DNA from 2 places in the Photobacterium sp. GB-210 genome. Region 2 is predicted to be linked to the other one. Evidence: predicted binding sites of a transcription regulator. Region 2 holds the regulator's gene; the other holds the start of a gene.
What was found. The regulator CRP, encoded in region 2, controls carbon source genes, mostly activating them, when cyclic AMP is high. The targets are predictions, from matches to a motif close to TGTGANNNNNNTCACA.

Region 1 (3,695 bases), on a different contig from region 2:
ATTATATATCTAAATTGGTTTAAGCCTTTTTACTAACACGATAGCGATGAATGAAGCCTATTACGTGACTTTCTTTTTGAATGTCGCGAATAGGCTTCTTTTTTTTAAGATTTTTATGTAGTGATTTATTTGATGATTACGTCATTAACGTTAACAATTAAAGACAACAATAAAACGGCTCACTGATTTGCGTTTATTAATAACGGAATAGCGATCATTGATACCGTGACGCTCGAGATCTATTAAGCGTTAGGTGTGCACTATGACAACACAAACCCTATTGAAATGTTATAGCTACGACAAAATAGATTTTTTTCCTGAAAAGCATCTATTGATATGGAAAGATCATACGCAAACGTTATTAACGCGAGAAGAATCTCGGTTATTAGAAGTGTTATGTCTCTGCGCTGGAGAAGTGATTGGAGCCGATTCACTCTACCGTAAAACGTTTACATCATTAGATGCGTTTGAAGAAACCAGTGATCACAATTATGACTTGAACTTACTACTGGTATCACTTACAGGGAAGTTACAATGTAACGGAGTAATGGCGATACCTATCCATGTTGTGCCTCACTATGGCTTTCGTGTCCCATTACCTTCGAAAACATCACGTCGACTGCCTTTTACTACCCGTCCTTGCCCTCGTGCTACCCCCTCTAAAAAAAAGCCATTGTTATTCAATAAGGCATGGTTTAAGTATGTGGTAATTGATTTTATTTGGCTAAAAGTGACGATTCTTTTGACACTTGCCGCGCTCATTGGTCTATTTTTGTGGAATTAAGCATCAATAAATATCACGCGATCTACATTTTTTAACGAATTATCTAAATAATGCTCTTTTTTGTGTGACAAATAACATGTTTATTTGTATGATAAATAAAATTTTCTAGCATTACTTTTTTTACTATGGATTACATTCGATCTTTTGCCATTGTTATGTTTTGCTTTTTACTTGGTCAAGGCATACAACATCTGACTCATTTGCCGATCCCTGGCAGTATTATTGGCTTGTTTTTACTGTTCTTTGGCCTCGTTACTGGCATATGCAAAACAAAATGGGTCGATAAAACCTGTAATTTACTCATCAAACACATGGCATTGCTATTCGTGCCTGTTGGAGTTGGCTTAATAAACTACCTTGGTTTAATTAAGCACAATGCAACTATCATCTTTGCGAGCACATTAGGCAGCACATTAATTGTATTGCTTGTGATCGGCCTTGCGCTTCATCATAAGGAAAAAGAGTCATGATCTGGTTAGTTGCAACGCTAGTGGTATTTTACAGCATGCGCTATTTAGCAATAAAGATTCGTAATCCACTTTTTAATCCATTGCTCATTTCGCTGATTATTTTAATCGCTGCACTGCATTGGTTACAGGTGCCGTATGAAACCTACTTTGCAGATAACGAAATAATTAACTATTTGTTAGGTCCTGCGGTAGTGGCCTTAGCCTTACCTTTATATCAGCAACTGCCTTTAATTAAGCGTAAGTGGAAAACAATTTTAAGTGCCTGTTTTGTTGGTAGTATCTTGTCGATGACATTTGGTACCTCCATTGCGTTTTTAATGGGTGCTGATGCTCAACTTGCAGCCAGTATTTTACCAAAATCTATTACCACACCACTTGCGATGGCCGCTTCTCAACAAATTGGCGGGATTCCTGCGATTACAGCAGCAATGGTGATTATTGTTGGTCTATTTGGTGCGGTGTTAGGTTATCCAGTGATGAAACTGGTCCGTATTTACCATCCGTTAGCAAAAGGGTTAACGATTGGTACGGTATCTCATGCTTTAGGTACAGCAAAAGCTGTCGAAGAAAATTATCAAGAAGGGGCATTTAGCTCATTAGCGTTAGTGATCTGTGGGATCATGACAACGTTACTCGCTCCCATCATGTTCCCTATTTTAGAACACCTGTTTTTCCACTAAGTTATTCCTATCTAATGTTATGAGCTTAAACACTAATTCTTATTAGTTTTAAGTTCATAATGTTTTGATAACTATTTATTACAGGAAAAATTACATTTACATGTGTGAGTTCGCTCTCGATAATGTATACCAACCTACACTATCATTATTAATGTGATTCAAATCACACTTGATTAATGGCAATTAACTTAGAATGTTTCTCCATCAACAATACGGAGTAACACACCAATGCACGCAAAAGTTATGGATGCATTAGGTCAATTACCTAAAGAGCTTGCATCAGCTTTACGACCAATTATTGAAGATAAAGATTTTGATTCAACAATTAGTCCTGAACAATTTGAACAGTTAGTTTCCCAAACTAATTTATCTGATACTGATCTTCGTCTTGCTCTCCTTCCTGTTGCTGCTGCTTACGCTGTTGTTCCTATTTCTAATTTCTATGTTGGTGCTATTGTTCGTGGTACATCTGGTCGCCTATATTTCGGTGCAAATATGGAATTTGTAGGCGCAAGTATGGCGTGTACGATCCATGCTGAGCAATCTGCAATTAGCCATGCTTGGATCAAAGGTGAAACAGGCATTAAAGACGTAACGATTAACTACAGCCCTTGCGGTCACTGTCGTCAGTTCATGAATGAATTGAATACGGCGCAAGATTTAGTTATTCAACTTCCTGAACGTCAGCCAATGACACTGCAACAATACCTGCCTGAATCTTTCGGCCCTGCTGATCTTGGTATTAAAGATGCGCTATTAAGCGACATTAATAATGGTATTACGATTGCTGAGCAATCAGAGCTTGCTGTTGCTGCTTGTGATGCTGCAAACCGCTCTCATGCCCCGTACTCTAAGAACTTCAGTGGTGTTGCATTAAAGGCTAAAGATGGTCGTGTTTTTGTGGGTATGTATGCTGAAAATGCAGCATTTAACCCAAGCCTTCCACCGCTGCAAGTTGCGCTAATCAACATGAATATGTCAGGTTACAAACTATCTGAATTAGTTGAAGCGGCATTAGTAGAAAGTGCAGAAAGCCTAATCAGTCAATTAGCGCGTACTCAAGCACTACTAGAAGCACTAAATCCTGATATTCAAATGACTTATGTTGCTTACTAATCGTTAGTGCTAGCAACATCTGTTGATGTAAGACCGCCATAATAGGCGGTTTTTTATTGCCTATTGCATTCAACACAATCAGTTATATTGGCTATCTAAAAACAAAAGCGTATTATCTCGCTATGCTTTTTTGACGAAACCAATTTTTAATGTCTGATTCACATACCCCAGTTCATAACCCAGTCCAAGGTGCCGGATGGATGCTTTCTGCAGGCCTTGCCTTTGCGATTGTAAATAGCCTTGCACAATTTCTCAGTATTAAGCTCCATGTCTCTTCAACTACTTTTGCGTTAATCCAATACTTTGTTGCACTGGTGGCTATGCTGCCATGGCTGAGAACCATGGGTATTCGCCGTTCACTAAAGACAGAGCAATTCTTCCAGCACTGTTTCCGTGTCTTTCTTGCGGTGATTGGTATCCAACTCTGGCTATGGGCACTTGCCTATCCTGTTCCTATTTGGCAAGGCATTGCACTGCTTATGACTTCACCGTTATTTGCAACTATTGGCTCAGGTGTATTACTAAAAGAGAAAGTTGGCGCTGCACGTTGGTGCGCAACGCTTGCTGGCTTTATTGGTGCAATGATCATTTTAGAGCCGTGGTCTGATTCATTTAGTATTGCGACATTATTACCTGTCGGCGCTG
Region 2 (3,695 bases):
GGGGGAATAACCCGATGGTGATCTCCAATGCTTATGGTGATCTCAATGCTACCGTTTATACCATTTTACAATCTGCTTTTATCAGCGCAGGACAACGGTGTACTTGTGCTCGCCGACTATACTTACCCTTGGGTAGCGAAGGGGATGCGTTGTTGGCAGCTTTAGTGGAAGCAACCAAAGCGATTGTGGTCGATGGACCATTTGCCGAGCCTGCGCCGTTTATGGGGCCTCAAATCTCCCGCCAAGCCGCAGACAATATTGTGCAAACTCAACGACAATTAGTATCGCTTGGTGGCGAAGTATTGGTAGAGGCAAAGCGCGGACAGGGAGCGGTGGTTACACCTGGGATCGTTGATGTTACGAATATCGAAAATTTACCCGATGAAGAATACTTTGGCCCATTATTGCAGGTAGTGCGTTATCAAGATCTTGCTCAAGCCGTGTGTCTTGCGAACGACACCCGTTATGGCTTATCAGCCGGGCTTGTATCAACCGATGATAGTGAATGGCAATATTTTATTGATCATATTCGCGCGGGGATTGTAAATCGTAATCGCCAGTTAACGGGAGCGAGTGGAGATGCACCGTTTGGTGGCCCAGGAGCATCTGGTAATTTACGCCCAAGTGCTTACTACGCTGCTGATTATTGTGCTTACCCAATGGCATCAATGGAAGGTGAGGCAACATGCTTACCTGAGCAGTTATCTCCGGGTATTTCACTCTGAGACTAATAGGTTCACTGTATTACTTACAGTAAGGATTGTGCAGCATGGAACAATTATTTACCGCGTTATGGCAAGATTATACTCAGCGATTATGCCCTTCAGCGCTGAATATTCGGCAATTACTTACCGAAGATGCGCCACTTAGAAATGATCATATTGCGTTGCGTACCTTTGCACTACCTAAATGTGGTTTAGCAAGATTAGCGGCTCCATTTATTGCGGTAGGTTATAAACCCAAAGGTCGATATCATTTCAAAGCGAAAAAGTTATATGCAGAGCACTTTGAACATCCCGATCCCGCTGCGCCTAAAGTATTTATTAGTGAACTGCAATTAGGATTATGTTCAACAGAGTTACAAACAGAAGTACGTCAGCTTGTCGATCAAGTTGATGATGCTTATTTTGCTGATCCTGCTTTTCTTTCTCAAGGTAAACCATGGCAATTAAGCCGTGATAGTTATCAGTTTTTAAATGCAGAAAGTGAATATGCAGGGTGGGTGGCAGCGCATGGTTTTGGTGCTAATCATTTTACTGTTGATATTAATCAGCTTGAGCAATTTAATGAAATTTCTGAAGTGAACCATTTTCTCGAATCAAGTGGTTTTGACATTAATCAGGCGGGAGGTGCGGTAAAAGGCGATCCTACTGTGATGTTAGAGCAATCAGCAACCATGGCTGATAAAGTCATGGTCACGTTTTCTGATGGTGAGATGTTGGTCTCTGGCGGATTTTATGAGTTTGCTAAACGTTATTTACAGCCAGATGGTGAGATTTATACCGGGTTTGTAGAAGCTTCGGCAGATAAGATCTTTGAAAGTACTTATAACTCTTGAACAGTGTAAACAATGCAATAAAAAGCAGCCAATCGGCTGCTTTTTTAAATCTGTTAATTATCGAGGGGCGATCCCCAAATACCACTGTCTTCAACAGGACAGCGACGTAAACCTGTTTGCTGTTCTAAATAACAACGACGGTCACTAAAGCCTGTCATCTCAATAGTTGTAGGTTGAGGAGCGATAGCGCCAGGTACAGTGGTGTAGCTATTCGGGGCAAAACGTTCAATATCCATATAAAAACCAAAAAAAGATGAAGTCCATTCATTGCTTGAATTTAGCATTTAATTTGAGCAATACAAGTTAATTAATGGCATTAATGACACACTTTTTAAAGGTATTTATGGGGGGGGATTATTAATCAATAAGAAATAAAAAAGCCGCAACAGTGTGCGGCTTTTTTCGTACGGTTAAAGACGTTAAAAATTAACGCGTACCGTAAACAACAATCGTCTTACCGTGAGCAGAGATTAGGTTCTGCTCTTCAAGCATTTTCAGAATACGACCCACTGTTTCACGAGAACAGCCAACAATTTGACCGATTTCTTGACGAGTGATCTTAATCTGCATGCCATCAGGGTGCGTCATTGCATCTGGTTGTTTTGCAAGATTTAGCAATGTCTGTGCGATACGACCTGTAACGTCTAAGAATGCCAAATCACCTACTTTCTGGCTTGTCACTTGTAGGCGACTTGCCATTTGAGCAGATAAGCGCATCAGAATATCAGGGTTAACCTGAATTAACTGACGGAATTTTTTGAATGAAATTTCTGCTACTTCACAAGGACTTTTCGCACGAACCCAAGCAGTACGCTCTTGATCTTCTTCGAATAAGCCAAGCTCACCAATAAAGTCACCTTGGTTTAGGTAAGAAAGGATCATTTCCTTACCTTCTTCATCCTTGATTAGTACAGCAACAGAACCCTTCACAATGTAGTACAACGTTTCTGCTTTCTCACCTGCGTGGATCAGCGTACTTTTCGATGGGTACTTGTGAATATGACAATGGGAAAGAAACCACTCTAAAGTTGGATCTGTTTGCGGTTTACCTGGAACCATATTACTAACTTCCTCTGCATTTGTTGCCCAACAGCATTGGTTTCTTTTCTAACTTTTATCACGAGAAAAAAAACTGCCTACTGATAGGGTATCCATTCAGCCGCTGGGCTGCAAGCTAACTTGAATAAGTTAGAGTGTATCCTTTTTCTGCGCCTTTTTCTTGATATTGATCTAGTAGATTCGTTCATTTCATATGGATAACTGTGCACAGGATCACAATGCGGCGAGATAATTTTAAGTGGTGCGATAAGTAAAGATTATTACGACGATTTTTAGAGAGGGAAAAAGTTGTTATTAAGGCGGAGAATTAGGATTTACATTCATTATTTAATCAATAAGACTAGAGACAATTATTGGGCGTTTGAATAAGGATTAAGCGATGCAGTCCCGAGTAAAATGGGTAGAAGATATGACTTTTTTAGGTCAATCTAGCTCCGGTCATAGTGTAGTCATGGATGGTAATGGAGGGGATAAAGCTCCAAGTCCAATGGAATTGGTATTAATGGCGGCGGGAGGGTGTAGCTCAGTAGATGTTGTCAGTGGTTTACAATCCCAAGCGCAAAATATTGTGGGTTGTGAGGTTCTTATTTCAGCTGAGCGTCGAGAGCAAGCGCCACGTTTATTTACCGCAGCCAATTTGCATTTTATTGTTTCAGGTTTTGATTTAAATGAAACCTTAGTGGCTAACACCATTGCTGATTCTTTAGAGAAATATTGCTCTGTATGCTTGATGATTGGTGAAAAGGTTAAGTTGACTCATTCGTATGAAATCATCACTGCTTAATAATGATTGAGATGAAAAAGGTTGGTGTTTGTGCCAACCTTTTTTCTATTTATTTTCGTTTGTGCAAACTTAACTGATTTTCCCTGTATTAATCAGTTTCTCGATAAGGGGGCGCATGATCAATTCCATTGCAAAACTCATTTTTCCACCAGGGACGACAAGCGTGTTATGACGTGACATAAATGAGCCTTGGATCATGGAAAGTAAATACGGAAAATCGACATTATTTAAACCGCGAAATCGGATCACAACAAAGCTTTCATCTAAGCTTGGGATCCCTTTGGCACTCACCGG

Region 1: cdd (cytidine deaminase) is a predicted target of CRP. The motif match lies at 2,038-2,053, and genes of this name have one in related genera.

What each region holds. Positions count from the first base shown of each region.
Region 1 covers NZ_PYNU01000021.1:64,446-68,140, reverse strand. The annotation lists gene sbcB (exodeoxyribonuclease I) at 1-23, shown strand, start outside; gene C9J38_RS17895 (hypothetical protein) at 263-784, shown strand; gene C9J38_RS17890 (CidA/LrgA family protein) at 910-1,254, shown strand; gene C9J38_RS17885 (CidB/LrgB family autolysis modulator) at 1,251-1,934, shown strand; gene cdd (cytidine deaminase) at 2,163-3,050, shown strand; gene C9J38_RS17875 (DMT family transporter) at 3,200-3,695, shown strand, end outside.
Region 2 covers NZ_PYNU01000010.1:95,880-99,574, forward strand. The annotation lists gene astD (succinylglutamate-semialdehyde dehydrogenase) at 1-725, shown strand, start outside; gene C9J38_RS13235 (DUF1338 domain-containing protein) at 770-1,558, shown strand; gene C9J38_RS13240 (hypothetical protein) at 1,612-1,794, opposite strand; gene crp (cAMP-activated global transcriptional regulator CRP) at 1,985-2,617, opposite strand; gene C9J38_RS13250 (OsmC family protein) at 2,997-3,401, shown strand; gene C9J38_RS13255 (phosphoribulokinase) at 3,471-3,695, opposite strand, start outside.